3 regions of the Stieleria varia genome follow, and region 3 is predicted to be linked to each of the others. Evidence: riboswitches for the same ligand, from Rfam matches in the RefSeq annotation. Region 3 holds a riboswitch; each other region holds the start of a gene.
What was found. Region 3 has a riboswitch for cyclic di-GMP ahead of Pla52nx_RS08530 (response regulator). Riboswitches for the same ligand answer to the same signal wherever they lie in the genome.

Region 1 (5,701 bases), 1.7 Mb from region 3:
ACAGAAAATCGCTTTCCTCAACTCCGCCTTCCAGAATGATCGAGTGCCGTGCGACCATCGGAGCCGGCTGGATCGTGAGGTGTTTCTTGTTCATTGGTCCGGTCAGCTTGACACCCAGCACTCGGATGCCTTCGAAGCGAACGATGGTGTAGGTCGCATTATTGCCGTTTCCACTGACGGTTGTAAAAATCGGAATGATTCGTTTTTGGCCGATGATCTGCTCCAATTGTGCTTTGATACCAGCACTCAGTCCGGTATCACCATTGAGTTCCAGAGTTCCCGCGGTGTCGAGCTGGAGTGGTTTACCAAGCTGGTTCATGTCGTCGGCTGAGATGCCGTGGAGGATTTGGCGACGAAGATCAGAGGTGCTGTTGTTGCTGCTACCGATGTCAACCGTGCCTCGGTTTCCCGGAGAGCCGGTTCCGGTGGGAAAGAGCGAGCATTCAAAGTACCCGTCGGATCCCGATGTGACTTGGCCGTTGACATATTTGAAGTTGTCAGTGGTCTCTTTCGCTACGACAGACTCCCAAGTTTCCAGGTCGAGGGCGATCGGCAGGATTTGCAGATTCTGGTCGGACGACGGTGGCGTTTTGAATCCGCTGATGGCCTTGAACATCGCTGCGATCGATGACGTCTGCATGGATTGCGAGTGCCGCCCCGTCACATCGCCAAAGAACAGCGGGACCTCACCGTTGCTGCCGTCGATCTGACTTAGGTTGACGCGAACGGCGTTGAACCGATCGGGTACACTGGTATCGATTTGTCCCGGCTGGTCTGGATCGTAGTATCCAACCTCGACATCGGAGTCGCCGTTGAGAGCCGGACCTCGGCTACTGATCTCATTGGCTGACGCGATCTGGGAAGCCATGTCGACGATGTCGTTCTTGGTCGCTTCTGCTGAAGCACCCGATACGGTTCCGTCGTAAAGTTCCCAGCAGGCGGAAAGTGCAGCGGCATCTGCGGAGCGTTTCATTTCGGATCGCGCCACGTTGATGTGGCCGAAGTCGGCTGCCATCGCCAGCAGAGCGGTCAAGCCCGCCAGAACGATGATCGCGAGGATTGCCATGGCTCCACGACGGCGGGATGAGAGTCGATGGAGTTGGCCTGGATAAAATTGAAGACGTGTAAGGTTTATTTGTAGAAACATCGCGGGACCTGGCAAGAAAGAGGTTGGATCGAGAGAGAAAACCGAAAATGCCCGTTCAGTCCGCTGATTCTTGGACTTGCACGGTGTGAACATTTCCAGTCGTGTCGATGTATCGAACCCGTCGCAGCCGGATAGACGAAACTCTGTTTCCGCCGAAGCCGATGTCGACGGCTTCGATGCTCTTTGCCGGATCGTATTGATTCAGATTGCTGATTCCGTCTCGATCCATTCTTACCAGATAGTCTGGGCCGCCAAAGCTGCCCCACTGAATGCCTTGTCCGTCCTTCACCGCGTACATGAGCTGTCCGTCAAAGATAGCCATGGCACTGGTCCACCTTAAACGATCACCGTCCATGTTGAGTGTCTCTCGTGTGCGGCTTCGCTCTTCGTCCACCGGCGTTTCGCCCAATATGGCGGACACGCGAAATCCACCGCTGGAGTAGCCTTCTTCTGCTGCATAGTTCATCTGCAACTGAAAATAGACATCTTCTCGACCCGCGTCGGGATACATAAAGAATGCAACCTGAGGCGAGTTGATCGCTGGTGCCGGGTCGTTGATCACCAGCTCCCAGTCTTCTTCGATCAAGAAGACATTTGGCTCATCGGCACAAAGTGTCCGTGATGAGATCAGAGAAACAGCAAGAAGTGCGAAGAGCACGGTCGGTCGGGGCGCACGTTGAGACTTCAACATCGTAGGCATGACAACATTCCGCAAGAGACAAGTAGACGAATACCCGTCAAATCTGAACGTCGATTCCCTTTCGGTAGCTTGGCGATCCGTCCGCAATCGATGCGGCGAGGACCCATCGCTTTGCGTCACCTGTTCTCACAGGTTTTGCCATTATCGAGGGTTCGATCAGGAATGTCTGTCCGTTTGAGGCTTCTGAACACTATGCCGAGTTGCCCTAAAACGACTGCTCCGGTTATCAAGATTTTGCAAGCGACGATGTTTTGGTGACGCTGTACATCCGTTCGTATCGTATGTGTCAACAAAAGCCGGCCCGGTTGGGTGGAGGTTAAGCGAACGCAAGTGGTTGCTCAACATCTTCACTCAATTGTTATCAATTGCGTTCCGATGAAGATGGTCGTACGGATCGCAAGAACACTAAATCGGGCGGATCGAGAATTCAACACAGAATACGATCGCACGAAGAGCGAATATCAGAACTCATCGGCCGCGAAAGAGAGACCGATACAACGGTCAGGGGGCTCACCCAAAACAAGAACGAGCCAACGGGAAGGGCTCATTGACGAAAAGAAGGGGTGAGTGACGGGGTTCGAACCCGCGACATCCGGAACCACAATCCGGTGCTCTAACCAACTGAGCTACACTCACCGTCATGGAAGCCATCCGCTTGCACTGCACCGGGAATTTTGGATTCATCCGGGGGTACCAACCGATGGCTCATTGAACAAGAGACTTTATCGAGCCCGGAAAGTTCGGTCAACGGATCGAGAAAAATTCTTTGCCGTCCCCCTGCATCGCACGGCCCCCAAGGTTCCGTCTGATTTGGTTGGGCAAGATCGAGGGAGCAGATCGGGATATTGTGGCGGCCCAATTGCGAATTGGCTCGCCGCGGGAAGCTTTCTGTGGTCGTATTCTCGCGATCGGTGGCTATGCTGGGCCGCTAATGACTGAATCGGCGATTTTCCCGCCCGCCGATTGGAGTTTGTACTCCCCCCTACTTTCCGGACACCTTGGACGGCACCGATTGCCGTGGTCGATCATCGGATGGCAAGAAAGCAAAGCAAAACACGTAAAAGTTCCTCTAGAGACCCCGATCAAGCGGGCGGTGATCTGACCGCAGCCAACACGATCGCATTGCCGTCGGAGAAGATCCGGTGGGCGTTGTCGGTGTGGTTGATCGTCCATCTCGGGCTCGTCGCCATCTCGTTCGCCGGTGTGGTCCAGTTGTCCGGGCTGCAGTCCGCGATCCTGGACACCGCCGCGCCGTACCTGGAATCGACACATTTCGCTGCCGGGGGACGACCCTATTACTTGGCACACGGCGACCCGGACGAGCAACCACACCGTCTACAGGTTTCGACGTCGTCATCCGCGGTCAACGATGAATCGCTGTGGAGCACGGTGGAGCCGTTCGGCGCCCCCGGCATGGCTGGCAACGATCGCTACGCTCGTTGGTTTGCAACGGCAGCGACGTTGGCGGAAGCCGAGCAACCTAGCTTGGTCGCTCAGTTGTTGTTACCGATCGTCGAGTCCGACGACAGCATTGCAGCGATCCGGATCGTGCGTTTGCCGACCCAATTGACGACGGCCGTTGATGACTCGCAGCCACCCCCCTACGTCGCCCGAGTCGCTCGCAAGAACGGACGCGTCAGCTTGGTTCAACTGCAAGCGTCTCGATTGACGACGATGTCGAACCAGTCAGTTGGGAGCGATGAGGCACTGGAGAGCGACGATGAGTGAAACCACAAAAATCGAATCCGACGCTTGGATGCGATTTTGGTTCGCACCACAGTCGGATAGTCGGTTGACTCTCGCGCGTACCGCATTGTGCGTTGTCGCTGCAGCGTACTTCGTCTCATCGATGACAGACCTGTCGTATTGGTTTGTCGACGGCCGCCCTGCTGCAGCAGGAAATCTGGCGATGTTCGTTCGCGCATCGGGCTTGGACGCTGAGACGCGGTGGATGCTTTCCCCCCTGTATCTCATCGATGCGCTGATCGGATGCAAAGCCTGGGTTTACTACACGTATCTACTCGCCGGAGTTGCTTTGTCGGGCGTGGTCATCTTTGGCAAAGGAGGCCGTGTCGCGCAATGGATTTTGTGGGGTGTGTTGGTCGGATGGGCCAATCGAATCGTGATGCTCTCCGGGCTTGTCGAAACGCTCTTGAGCTTGGGGTTGTTTGCAACGGCCATTGGGCCACCAACCAGCATCGTGGGCTTACTCTCCGTAGGAGCAAGTAGGTCTGGTGACCCAGGCAGCGACCCACCACAGCAACCCGCTGACTGGACGGTTGGATTTGCCACACGTCTGCTGGCGGTGCAGTTCACGTTGATCGCTGTTTTGACGACCGCAACGATGTTGGCCAGCAACATTTGGTGGAACGGAATCGGTGCCTATGCGTTGGCCGCTCCTGTGCAGGATCGTTATCTCCAAATCACCGGAGGGTGGTTTGAACGCGAGTTTGTTTACGAAGCCTGCACGCATGTGTTGGTTTGCCTGTTGCCGCTGGGCGTCGCCTTGGCCTGGTGGCGAGAACGCTATTATTTGGGCAAGATCTTCATCGGCGTGTGGTGTCTGATGGTTGCATTTCTGGGCTCGCATTGGTTGTACGCGGCTGCGATGTTTTCCATGGCCTTGGCTATCGAGCCTCTTGCGCTGAAGCCTCTTTCGCATCGAGCGGAAATCCGTTCCGATAACGTTTGATGAATTGCGACCTACGCACAATCATTTTCAGAACCCATTTCAATACAAGGATCAGTTACCAGTGAACGTTCTCTCAGGCAAAGTCGTCGCCGTCACAGGTGGTGGGACAGGTATCGGTGCGGGCATCGCGGCGATTTTGGCAAGCAACGGTTGCCGTGTGACGGTCGGCGGACGCCGTATCGAGAAGCTGCAACAACTCTCCGACGCGACCGAGTCCGAACACCCGATTCGTGTCCATGAGTTGGACGTCGCCGATTCAGACAGCGTCAACGCGTTCTTTGCGGACATTCATGAGAATGTTGGGGAAGTCGATATCTTGGTCAACAGTGCCGGTGTCAATATTCAGAACCGCACCATGGCGACGATGCTGCCGGAGGATTGGGACCGCGTGATGCAGATCAATGCAACGGGTGCCTATCGCTGCATTCATCAGGTCCTGCCAGCGATGCGTAAACGTCGCGATGGTTTGGTGATCAATATCTCATCCGTCGCCGGCAAACGCGCGATCACGCTCGGCGGCGTGGTGTACTGCGCCAGCAAGTTCGCGATGACCGCGATGGGCACGGCGATCTCCAACGAAGTACGAGATGAAGGCGTTCGGATCACAAACGTATACCCCGGCGAAGTGAACACGCCGATTTTGGACAATCGGCCCAGTCCGGTTTCACAAGAACACAAGGACTCGATTCTGCAACCCGAAGACATCGCGTCAGTGGTGCTGAGTATCTGCCAATTGCCACCACGAGCGAACGTCCCAGAGATAGTGATCAAGCCGACGAAGCAGGAATGGGTCTGATCTGAAAGAAGGTAGGGCGTCGGTCGCGTATCGTAACTACCAAATAGTGATCCGATTGGGGTAATCCTGGGCAACTACTCCATCAAAACGAGGATTGCCCCCGTATTGGTCGCAGTTCACCTACCAGTGATTCGGCACAGCCAATTCATGTCCTCTGCCTTGGCCGCTGGTTGCGGCGTGGTGAACAAGTACAGGGCGCTGTTGAGCATAGGATTGACTGCGTAGCTGCCGACTCCGATTCGCATCGAAAGCAGCGGTCTATCGACTTGGAAAGTTGAGCGACAATGATGAAAGCGATCGCTGCCCGCCTGGGCGAAGAACGTGGAAGGTGTTTCGGCTCAGACTGTCAAATCCGTAAACAGTTTA
Region 2 (5,701 bases), 1.7 Mb from region 3:
GTAGCCACGAGGCACGATGATGTCTTGCTTGTCATTCATCAGCTTGATGTCGAGGACTGGTTCGCCGGCGTAAAGCGGCTGGCGTGCAAAGCGTCCTTCAAACGATTTCAAATCGCTCGATGCACCAGCGGGAACCCGGTCGGCAGGCCACTGCTCTAAACGCAGCTTGTCGGCTGTGATTTCTTCTTGTTCTTCGACCGCTTGCGTGGTCACAAAGATATCAACCATTGCAACGGTTGAGGCTCCATTGTTTGCCTGCATGTACTGACTGGCGCCGATCGCCGCGACGGTGCCGCACACGCACGCGATAAGGAGGAATAGTGTTTTGTTTCGCATGGATTCGTTCTGGCTGTGGCCAGTGTCCGTTCTGAGTGGAGGTGGAGGACCAAAGCTGGGAGGAGGCAGTCGACCCTCAGCTAGGATCGGACATTCAAACAATGCTTCTATAAAATCGAATTCTGCTGGAGAATTATCGCTACAGCCTTAGGAACCTATGCAAACAACAAGCCCCGCTTAATCGGCAGGGCTTGTTGATGCGATTCAATCATGTTGCGTCGGATTGAGCTTGCTTCATAAGCCGACGCGTCAGCAAGGGTTTTGCCGTTATCCCTCGCTTACGCGTCGAGCTTGCGATTGTTTCAAGCCACTTTATTTCGTTTCCGCAACACCAGCGGTGTCAGATCAGCATTCGTGCGGTTGCAAAGTAGATCACTGCTCCGATAGCCATCGGAATTCCGTAGGGCAGCAGCGTCATCGTTGGCTTGCGTTCCCGAGCGATTTTAGAAAGCTTGGATGGGTTACGGACGTTGCGCCACTCATCCAGAATTTGACGGGCCATCGCGTAGTGTTTGAACCAGTTTCCGCTACGCAAAATCATGACCATCGCCATGATTCCACCTACGATTGCCGTGGCAGCGAATACTTTGAGTGTCACCAAAGTGCCCACCCATGCTCCGACACCCGCGAGCAATTTCACGTCGCCGGCTCCCATTCCGCCAACGTTTCGCAGCACGAGCAACAGAACTGTGCCGACTGCCATCCCGGCGAAACTCCAGGCGAGGCCGTTCACTCCGCCCTGGATCGTCCAGTAGACCAATCCGCTAGCAATGAATGGAAAGGTCAGCCAGTTAGGAACCTTCAAAATGGCGCCGTCGATGATCGCGGCGACGATCAAAACGATGGTGACAAACCAGATGAGCCAATTCTCGCTGATGGCGTCGATCAACATGTCCATAATTTTCCCCGTGCTTTTTTTCGTGGTTTTTAGGTGGGCTTAGCGAGGTCCGATCATCCAACTGAACATGGCGAACAGCAGGGTGACCAAGCAACAGGACAGTTGCCAGGCATACGCGGCTGCATCAGCAGGTAGGAGTGGGTAGTTCATTTGGGACCTCCCTTTCTTGATGGAAGGGGGTGACAACCGAGGTTGTGTGAGGTGGTCTACGTGAGGTGGTCAGAGTGTGCTCATCAGGGCGGGATGAAGCAGGAGCGGTGGTCGACGATGTCCGAACCGTGTCCGGCTTGGTCGGGGCTCGACGCGGCCGGTGAGAACCGCTTGGTTTCTCACCGGCAACACGTCGAAATCCGGTGGGGTTGCGGCGCCGTACTCGCAACAGAATCGCGAACGCAGACACCGCAGCCCACAAAAATCAGTTACCGATTGCGGTGCCGACTTCTTCGAACTTGCCTTTGGCGTTGGTTCCGATGGTGCCGACGGCAGCCAAGCAGACAACGACGATCAAAGCCAACATGACGGCGTACTCAACTGCGGTTGGTCCGTCTTCTTCTTTCAAAAACTCAACGATGCTATTAGCGAACTTTTTCATCTTTATTTCCTCGGCTGAGAGCCGGCGTTAAAACCGGAACTCGACGACTATGAAGCAAGGGTCATTTCAACGTGAAAGGATTCCCAACGTCCCAGTTCATCTCTCAGACCCATCATCGGTGCTCCAACGCAGGCACTGCCATTGGAAAGAGCGTTGCCGACGTAAACGTCTGCTTTCAGAGATTCACTGGCTTTGCGGCATCTACATGCAACGGATCAATCCATTGAATGTCGGTCCCAACAAAGCAGAGCGATTCAGTTCGAATTCACTCTCTATAGGGAACGTATGCCAGGAATTCGAAGAGTCAAAAAACTCCGGCCAGACAAACCTTGACGATTCATTCGAGGTGACGGTTGTACAGTTTGTGTCAGGTGATCTGTTGGGCCGTCGGCAGGCACCGCGTAAACTGTATTGCGTGACTGGAAACCGCCATTCGGACTGAATCAGTTGCAGCGAATGTTCAGGTGAGCACTGAACTCGTTTAACCCGTGCCCGAAGGGTAGGTCGTGTTCCGTTGAGCGTCGCTTTCGGCTACCGGCTAAACGAAATCGCCGAATTCGGGAGCTGTGTGCATCGGTGCTGCGGTTAAAGGAAAGTCAACGCGAGGACATGCAACCGCGCAAAAAAAAACTGCCGACCAACTCGCGTTGGCCGACAGTCGATTATCAATGAGTTTGCTCGGCTTCCCCCAAAGCTGTCGCAAGCCTCGGCGAAATCAGTTACCGATAGCGGTACCGACTTCTTCGAACTTGCCTTTTGCGTTGGTACCGATGGTTCCGACGGCGGCAAGACACACGACGACGATCAACGCCAACATAACGGCGTACTCAACGGCGGTCGGTCCATCTTCTTCCTTCAAGAACTCAACAAGGCTGGTTGCAAACTTTTTCATTTTCATTTTCCTCGGTATGAGAATGGCCCTCTAGGAGCCTCCCTCGACGACGTTTAAAGGGCCGTTTCAACGTAAAACGGCTTCTGAAATCAGCTCGTCTCCGAAAACACACCTTGGTTTTCATGCCTCCGAGTCAAGACTCTTGGACATTCATTTTCCCTTGGCAGTCCGGCGATCCTGAGGCCCCACATCGGCAACTGCATCCGATGTGATGCCCACGGACCCGTAACTTTGCGCCCCGCCTTCTCAAACGGTTTGCCTTTTTCCGGGAGCTCGGCTGACCTCTCGTACCGACGACTCAGGCATGACACGCATGACCTCAGACGCCAGTCCGACAGGAGAGAACCTTTCATCAAGAACTGTTCTCTAATGGGAACGTATGTCACGAATCGAGAGAGTCAAAATGAAGGAAAACGGAATTACGAAAATCCTTCCCTAAAGGTGTTTGCGGATCAGTTCCGCTACATGCTGGCCGAGCTTTTTGGATCCCTCTGCGGTGTAGTGAACGTTCGCCGGTCGTTGCGTGCTTTCGATCTCTTTGGCAAAGCTGAACATGGGATCGGTTTCGATCCCACCGACTTCCGCTATGACCTTCGCTGCCATCGCGTTGTACTTGGCCGAATCCCCGGGAACTCGTCCGGCGGCGCCTTGCGGAACCGGAGTCGTCTCTCGCCAAATGACAACACGCCCGGCCTTTTTGAGACGCTCGGCGATCGTTCGGATGTTCTTGCCATAGTCCTCGAGGGAGACTTGCTGGTGACTATCGGGAGCCGTGGGGGATGCGAGATTCTCGCCCTTGGGCCCCATGTACTTCAGATCGTGCAACCCAAAGTTAAAATGGATGACATCCCATTTTCGGTCACCAAGCCACTTGTCCAGGTTCTGAACGCCGTTGGTCGTCGGCCCGCAATTGGTGGGCGGTCGCCAAACATTCGCGGTGCCTTTTAATGCTTCGCGTACATCCAGCATGTATCCGATGGAGATGGAGTCGCCGATCAGCAGCACGTGGGGTAGTCCCTCCACGACATCCGGTGCTTCGTATGCGGGATTGACCCGGGCTGCGGCTGGTTTACGTTGTGCTTTCTTGGGTGCATCTTGGTCCTGGGCCAAACATGCGGACGTGGTCACGAACGACACGCACAGCAGACACATGATCACCGGACAAACTCTCGCTGCCAACATACGTTTCATCGCTCTCTCAACAGTGCTACAAATTGAACGGAAATCCCCGGGTCGTCTATCGTATTCTAGATGCCTCCGCGAATCGAGCAGGAGAAGGCCTGCGGACGCTGGAGGAGTATGCTCGATTCGCACGCGATGACGCTGAGATGTCCGCAGAGATCAAGTCGCTGCGACACGATCTCGCCAATCTAATGAAGCGGTTGGATCGCGACGCATTGCTTGCCGCCCGCAATGTGCGTTCGGATGTGGGCACAACCATCCAAACCAAGTCAGAATATCAGCGAACAGACACGCTCGATGTCGTCGTCGCGGCAGGCACCCGCGTTGCTCAATCGATGAGATGCTTGGAGGAATACGGGAAAATTCTCGATCCAGAATTCTCCAAGGGGATTGAGTCCCTGAGATACCGCGTTTACATCGTCGCCGCAAACATCGAACGAAGCCTCCTCAGGGACCGGGGAACGTCGACGGCCGATGACCAATCGCCAGGTGATGTTCGGACCGGGCCACAACGTCGGGACTTGCTGGCCGGGGCAATGCTCTACGCTTTGGTGGACGTGTTTAATACCGCCGAGAAGCTGCTGTCACATTGTGATCAACTCACGCAATCCGGCGTGGACATCATCCAATTGCGTGACAAGAACACGGATGATCGAACACTCTATGAACGATCTGTCGTTCTTGCGCGTCGATTGCAGTCCACCAACACGCTCTTGATCATCAATGACCGAACCGACATTGCGATCGCGGCCGGCGCCGACGGCGTCCACTTGGGGCAATCGGAATTGCCGATCCGAGAAGCGAGGCGGATGCTGGGTTCCGATCGTCTGATCGGGGCATCGACGCACACGATCGAACAAGTTCACCGGGCGATCGGCGACGGCGCCGACTACATCGGATGCGGCCCCGTCTTTCCGGGGGCGACCAAGTCCTTTGATCATTTCCCCGGCGTGGAGTTTTTGGGGCAAGTGCACTCGTCAACCGTGGAGACTCCACGCCCGGCGTTTGCCATCGGCGGCATCAATGAGCACAACATCGAACGAGTCCTCGATGCAGGATTTCATCGGATTGCCGTGTCAGGTGCGATCAGAGACGCGGCGTCTCCGGGAGATGCCGCCGCCGCCCTCAAGCAACGCTTGCTCGACTCACGTCGCTGGCGGGCCGTTGATTGAGTGAGCCGCGACGCGTAAGCGGCCGGACTTAAAACGCTGCCCGGTGCCTTACGGCTCACCCTTGCGTCACCAATCTTGGCTAGATCAACGGCTCGCTAGCCTGGCATTGAATCACTGCTGCGATTGCAGCATCTGTGCGCGAGCCATCGCGTCTTCGGCTTTCTGAATGTAGGTCTGATCTTGCGTGCCCGCCCATGCTCGTTGATAGGTCACGCTCATCGCGGTGAAATTGAACGAGTCGGTCGGCTCCAATTCACACGCTTTCTCGCCATGCTCGATGGCTTCGGCGTGTTGGCCTGTCTTGGTGTAGACACGTGCGAGTGCCAAGTGCGCCAGGACAAACGATTCGTCTTCGGCGACAATCGCCTTGAGTCCATCGATCGCTTCGGTGAACTTTTCATCGTCGATCAGTTTTTCGACGTCGTTGTATTGGGCGTGAAGATCGCTCATTGGAATCTATCGTAGGAAAATTGGGTTTGAACGGGGGCCAAAAAGTTGACCCCATTAAACGTCATCTCGCACGACGACGAAAGGGAGGCGAGCGGGTCAGGCAGCGGATTGCTCGCCTCGCCCGACTCAACGGTTGCAGCAAGAAAAAAGCCTTCCGCGGATCAACCGCGAAAGGCTAT
Region 3 (5,701 bases):
GGCGTTACATCACCGAGTTGCGAAAGCAGCTTGGCGATCTCGTCCGCTGAGGGTGCTGCGATCTCGGAATCGGAATGGCGTTCCTCGGCATTTTCATGCTCAGACTCCATCCGCATCGTGATTTCGTCTCTCAAGGCATCGATTTGATCCCAGTCGAATCCGTCTGAGTCGTCACCTACCACGATCTCGCGAATCTGATCGCATGCACTGATCACGAAACGCATCTGCTCCTGAACGGAGGCATCGTCATCGTCAAAGTTTGCGACCAGTTCATTGACGTTGCCTGCAAAGCTGGACAGGAGCGTCACGAAGTCCACCAGATTGTCACTGATATCCTCAAGTCCGGCTTGCTGCAGATCAGCGAGCATCTCCATGGAATCAGCAAACTGTACCGCCAGGGATTTTGGCGTTGTTCGTCCAGAGAGTTCGAAGGCATGATCGCTAAACGCGTTGCCCGATCCGGTTGTTTGGTTACTCATGACTGAATGGCCTCACGATCAGTGCGAGCTGCTGCGGCCGACGAGATGTCGTGAGACGCCGGGTCGTTGATTTGTTGAGCCAAAGCGATGAGCTGTGGATCGCGACTGGCCTCCGGAGGAGCATTGACTTCGTTGCAGCCGCGTAGACGATGAATGGTACTGTCCAGCTCAATGGTCGCTTTGGCAAGTGATTTGACGGCCCAAGATGCGTTGCCGGCTTGATTGCGATCGGTTTGACCGACGCCACAAAGCGATTCCACTCCACTGAGAACGCTTTGCACGGACTGTTGTTGTTGAGCGTTTTCGCTGGCCAAACGATGGGCTTTGTCGATACTTTGGTGTGTCATTTGCGTCAACTGATGGAGCGACTCGGCGATTGCTGCGATCAGCACGGTTTCGTTGTCGACCTCTCGCGACTCTTTGTCGAGAATCGCGATGGAGTCGTTGGTTTGAGCTTCGAGCGATTCGACCAGGATTCCAATTTCATTGGATGCGGCTGCGGTTTGGCCGGCGAGTTTTCGGATTTCATCTGCGACGACGGCAAAGCTGCGACCGTGCTCCCCTGCCCGAATGGATTCGATGGACGCGTTGAGCGCCAGTAGTTCGGTGTGGGAAGCGACGTCGCCGATGGTGGAAACCAGGTTGCTGATTTGACGAGTCGGATCGCACAGCGAGCGCAACTTCTTTTTGCTGGTCTCGCTGCACGAGCGGATTCGGTTGACTCCGTCGGACAGTTCGCCGACTTTGTCCATCGCTGCGCCGATCGCATCGGTGATTTCAGTGATCTGTTGTGCGATGGAGTCAGCTCGTCGGCTTGCTTCTTGGATACTTTGCGACAGCGTCATGATCGAGGCTTCTGTCCGTGACGCGATTTCTGTCTGCGTTGTTGAACCGGAGGAGATTTCGCGAGTGCAGCGGCCGATCTGCAGAACGTCTTGCTCGATCTGGTTCATCATTCCGGAAAGTGAGCGACCGATGCCGCCGAGGACGTTCTTCAGAAGAGTGATGTCCGGTTGACCGCCTTCGTCGCGTCGACTCAACCGTGACAAAACCGATTTGATTTCACGTGAATGCTGACGCTCATTGGCTTCCACATTCTCGTAGTGTTTGGCCCGCTCTTGGACTTCGACGCACACCTGATCTAGCTCAGCGATTCCTGTACGGTTTGATTTTGGTTCACGATGATTCAGTGTGTCTTGCACCGTGGTGGCAGCGCGGCAAATCCGGGTCGACACCATGAACCCGCAGATGATCGATGTGGCAAAGCTGGCGATTGCAACGATGACCCACGCGGGGGCAGTCACGACCGATGCGCTCGCCAGTACAGAGGCCACAGCGACGACGGCGACCAGTCCATGACTCAAAGCGAACAGGAGATGAGCTTTCATGATGTTTTCTAAATCGTATCGAGAGTTGGCAGTTGCTTGACTAGTGGGATGTACTGGGGTGTGTCTGCGTCCATCGGCCGTGGAGCGTTTGCTGTATCACGCGTTGCAGACTGTTGACATCCAAAACACTTAAGACGGAACCATCAAAGGATGCGGTTCCCAGTAACACCGTCGCGGTCGAGTCGTTTCGGTGTTGAGCGGCGACGTGGGTTTCGACAGGGTGGATCGCCATGACTTTGTCGATCAGGATCCCCCAGTCACCCAGCGGACTGTTCAGGATCAAAAGTTGATTCGATGTACCGTTGACCGCCGCGTGCTCCCCGACGATGGGAGCCAATGCGATGACCGGCAGGAATTCGCTGTGCACATGACCAATGCCCGCCAATGCGTCATGGCTGACGGGGACGGGGACGATGTCCGGTGCATGGGTTACTTCACGAACCGTTGTCGCCGGCAGCGAGAACACAGCGTCACCGCATCGAAAGATGCAGTGTTTGTCGCTGAGGCTAGCGATGCTGGACGTGTTGTTGGTGAGCGTGGTCATGGAAATGAGTGAGCTGAAAGTGTGTCGCTATTTCAGTAAGTTTCGTATGGAGTCGGCGAGATTGAATGCGTCTTGTGAAGTGCGATGAGTCGTCGACTTCGTTTGCAGTGAGCCGCTGGAAAGCATTGCGAGTCGTTGACGAATTTCACTGTGAAAACAATCCAGCTCTTCTTCCCAAGCGTCGAGCATCTCAGTAGTCAATTCAAAATCGACGCTGGATTCGGTGATCGGCTCAGGTTCGAGTTTGTTGGGGGTGGATTCGTGTGGCATGTCCGCGCCGGTGGATTGGCGATGAGTTGACGTGGCAGATTGTGCTTTCAGCGTTGCCGTGCAAAACACTGGAGAATGAGGGTTTGAAGTCTCAGTGACGTCGGTGACGTCGAAACTCGGTCAGCAGCGAGATGACAGTTTCGAGCAACACATCGGCTTGAGTCGGTTTTGGCAGAAAGGCCCCCAGTTCATTGCCCAATGCAGTGAGATGCGGCGCTTCGGCACATGTCAAGAAAATGAAGGGAGTGTCTTTGCTCCAATCTTCCCTGGCGAGCAGTTCGTGGCAGACGCCGTAGCCATCCAATTCGGGCATGTTGATATCCAACACGACCAGGTCCGGATGTTGATCGAGAGCAATCTCGACTGCCTGACGTCCGTCTTCAGCCAGCAGGACATCAAAGCCGGCCTGTTTGAGAACACGTTCGTTCAACCGGCGAACTGTCTTGCTGTCGTCCGCGACCAGAATTCGTCGACGACGAGGGATGGCCCCTTCAGAGAGCTGTGTATTCGGATCGTTCGTGGTCTGGATGCCGTCAGGCGTCCAGGAAGTATGTGCGGACATGGATGACTCCGACCGAATGGCCGGCACGGAGTGATGACTCCGACCAAGCGTCTTCGGACAATCGGTTGTTTGGTTCTTTCGGTAACCCGGCTGTCTCATCGGGAGACCCGTGGCTTTGCGCACTCGGCTTCGCAGCCGGTTTGCCTTTTCGGGAACCGACGTCGGTTCCACATCGTGCGTTTGTCACTCATGGGGAGAGTAACGCGAGAAATGCTGCTGGCACGTGTCCGCCAACAGACGCTTCCACGTGAACGGTGGGTTACTGGATAGCAGAGTCAAGTGATTCCGACAAAAATGCCGGTTATCCGCGTTGGCCGGGCTCCTGATGGGCTTGTTGATTTCATTCGTGACGGGGATTTGATGGATGTAGGAAAGGTGCTCTTGCCCAGTTGAGTGATGAGCGTCGGCCGAGAGTGAGCGACCAACGACGAAATCAACAGGCCGCCGGGTCGGAATTGGGTTAATCTAAGGGCCTAGTGCTGCGGAACCCTCTAGCGAGAAATGATCGTGAACCTTAAAGACACCCTGAGTGAACTCCGCCGACTGGGCAGCGACGGAACACGCCAGATTTATCTACGTCATGGGGCATCTGAACCACTGTTTGGGGTCAAGTTTGGCGATCTTGCTGGTTTGAAAAAAAGGATCGGTGTGGATCACGAACTTGCCTCATTGCTTTGGAAAACAGGGAACAGCGACGCCCAGACGCTGGCACTGATGGTGATCGATCCGAACCAATTGAAATCCAAAGAGATCGATGACTGGATGCGGGGACTCGACTACGACTTGTTGGTCGGAATGCTGGCCGGGGTCGTGGCCAAGACGCGTTTTGCGATTACGAAATGGACCAAGTGGTCTCGGGCGAAGTCCGAATCATCACTGGTAGCCGCCTACAGCTTGGTCGCTCACTGGCTGAAACAATCCCCTGACGACGTGCCCGATACAGTGATCGAGGAGGCGCTCAAGCGAATTGCTGACGGAATCCATGATTCGCCCAATCGAGCCAGACACGCGATGAATAACGCGCTCATTGCCATCGGTGTCTTTTCAGAGCGACATCGAGGCAGCGCGATCCGGGTCGCAGAACAAGTAGGAAAGGTGACCGTGGACCATGGACAGACCGGTTGCAAGACTCCCGATGCTGTAAAATACATCGCCAAATCGGTCGCCCATTATCGCAAGCGTGGGCGATGCTGATCCCGATTCGGGAACGATTCTTTTCAAGCCGAATCGCTCTACCATGAACAGCCCGCCTTCCACTCCTACCCAACATCCTCCCCTCGATCAGGAATCGCACCGTGAAAGATAGCACCCTAAAATCATGCTTGTTCCTCTTTCCCCTGCTGTTGTTTTGCGGTCACGTCGTGGCGGCGGAGCCCGATTCCAAGTCACAGAACTGGCCCGGATTTCGTGGGCCGGCAGGAACCGGCCACAGCTCATCAAACGGCGTTGCTCCTCGTTGGAACAGCGACGACATCGCCTGGCAAGTCGACTTGCCCGTTCAAGGCCACTCGTCGCCTGTGGTTTGGGAGGATCGCATTTTCTTGACTGGTTGGACGCAAGCGAATGGTCAAGTTCACCGACACGTGATTTGTTTGTCACGTCAGACTGGCGAACTGATGTGGAATCGTGACATCGCGACGGGCTCAGGCGAAGAACTGCACAAAATGAACAGTTGGGCCACGCCAAGTTGTGCGACAGATGGCACATGTGTCGTCGCTTTCTTTGGCGCCGGAGGGCTGCACTGTTTGTCGATGGATGGCGATCCACGCTGGTCGCGAGATCTTGGCCAGTTTCCCGGCGCATGGGGCGTGGGAGCTTCGCCGATCATCGTCGATGAAATGGTCATCCAGAACGCGGATGCGGAAGGCGAATCTTTTCTACTGGCCGTGGACAAATCGACCGGGAAAGACGTTTGGAAAACACCTCGCCGTGAAAAACCAAAGGGAGGCTGGAGCACTCCGCTGCCCATCGTTGTCAATGGTCAACGTCAACTGGCGCTCAATGGTGAGTTTGGTGTGGAGGCGTACAATCCCGACAACGGCGAGCCGCTTTGGTTTTGCAAAAGCTTTAACGGGCGTGGGACGCCAGTTCCGGCTTGGGACGGCAAGACATTGTTTGTCGTCAATGGCAAAGCGGGCGACGTTTATGCGATCGACCCCAGTGGACGCGGAGACGTTACCGAAACTCATATGCGTTGGCACACACCTCGAAAGGGCGGTCGTGATTTGCCGTCGCCGATTGTGAGCAACGATGTGATGCTGGTGATCGGTATGGCAGGGATCGCCACAGGCTACGATTGCCAGGACGGTCGTGAGCTGTGGAAAGAACGTCTGGCTGGCAATTTTTCTGGTTCGCCCGTGTCCGCCGGTGGCTTGGTCTACATCGCAGCAGAAAATGGCGAAGTCATCGTGTTGCGTTTGGGAGAGCAGCTTGAGGTGGTGTCCAAAAACCCAAGTCC

Region 1: linked by a shared signal. The riboswitch ahead of Pla52nx_RS14045 (hypothetical protein) and the one ahead of Pla52nx_RS08530 (response regulator) in region 3 are both predicted to bind cyclic di-GMP.
Region 2: linked by a shared signal. The riboswitch ahead of Pla52nx_RS14195 (Flp family type IVb pilin) and the one ahead of Pla52nx_RS08530 (response regulator) in region 3 are both predicted to bind cyclic di-GMP.

What each region holds. Positions count from the first base shown of each region.
Region 1 covers NZ_CP151726.1:4,178,232-4,183,932, forward strand. The annotation lists gene Pla52nx_RS14040 (TadG family pilus assembly protein) at 1-1,066, opposite strand, end outside; gene Pla52nx_RS14045 (hypothetical protein) at 1,203-1,847, opposite strand; cyclic di-GMP riboswitch class I at 1,908-1,997, opposite strand; tRNA gene Pla52nx_RS14050 (tRNA-His) at 2,410-2,483, opposite strand; gene Pla52nx_RS14055 (hypothetical protein) at 2,880-3,575, shown strand; gene Pla52nx_RS14060 (hypothetical protein) at 3,568-4,539, shown strand; gene Pla52nx_RS14065 (SDR family oxidoreductase) at 4,601-5,335, shown strand.
Region 2 covers NZ_CP151726.1:4,214,739-4,220,439, forward strand. The annotation lists gene cpaB (Flp pilus assembly protein CpaB) at 1-336, opposite strand, end outside; gene Pla52nx_RS14185 (A24 family peptidase) at 677-1,234, opposite strand; gene Pla52nx_RS14190 (Flp family type IVb pilin) at 1,650-1,826, opposite strand; gene Pla52nx_RS14195 (Flp family type IVb pilin) at 2,542-2,718, opposite strand; cyclic di-GMP riboswitch class I at 2,878-2,988, opposite strand; gene Pla52nx_RS14200 (SGNH/GDSL hydrolase family protein) at 3,154-3,909, opposite strand; gene Pla52nx_RS14205 (thiamine phosphate synthase) at 3,933-5,072, shown strand; gene Pla52nx_RS14210 (tetratricopeptide repeat protein) at 5,184-5,522, opposite strand.
Region 3 covers NZ_CP151726.1:2,492,538-2,498,238, reverse strand. The annotation lists gene Pla52nx_RS08550 (hybrid sensor histidine kinase/response regulator) at 1-479, opposite strand, end outside; gene Pla52nx_RS08545 (methyl-accepting chemotaxis protein) at 476-1,867, opposite strand; gene Pla52nx_RS08540 (chemotaxis protein CheW) at 1,908-2,411, opposite strand; gene Pla52nx_RS08535 (hypothetical protein) at 2,439-2,750, opposite strand; gene Pla52nx_RS08530 (response regulator) at 2,773-3,243, opposite strand; cyclic di-GMP riboswitch class I at 3,321-3,398, opposite strand; gene Pla52nx_RS08525 (DNA alkylation repair protein) at 3,751-4,437, shown strand; gene Pla52nx_RS08520 (PQQ-binding-like beta-propeller repeat protein) at 4,539-5,701, shown strand, end outside.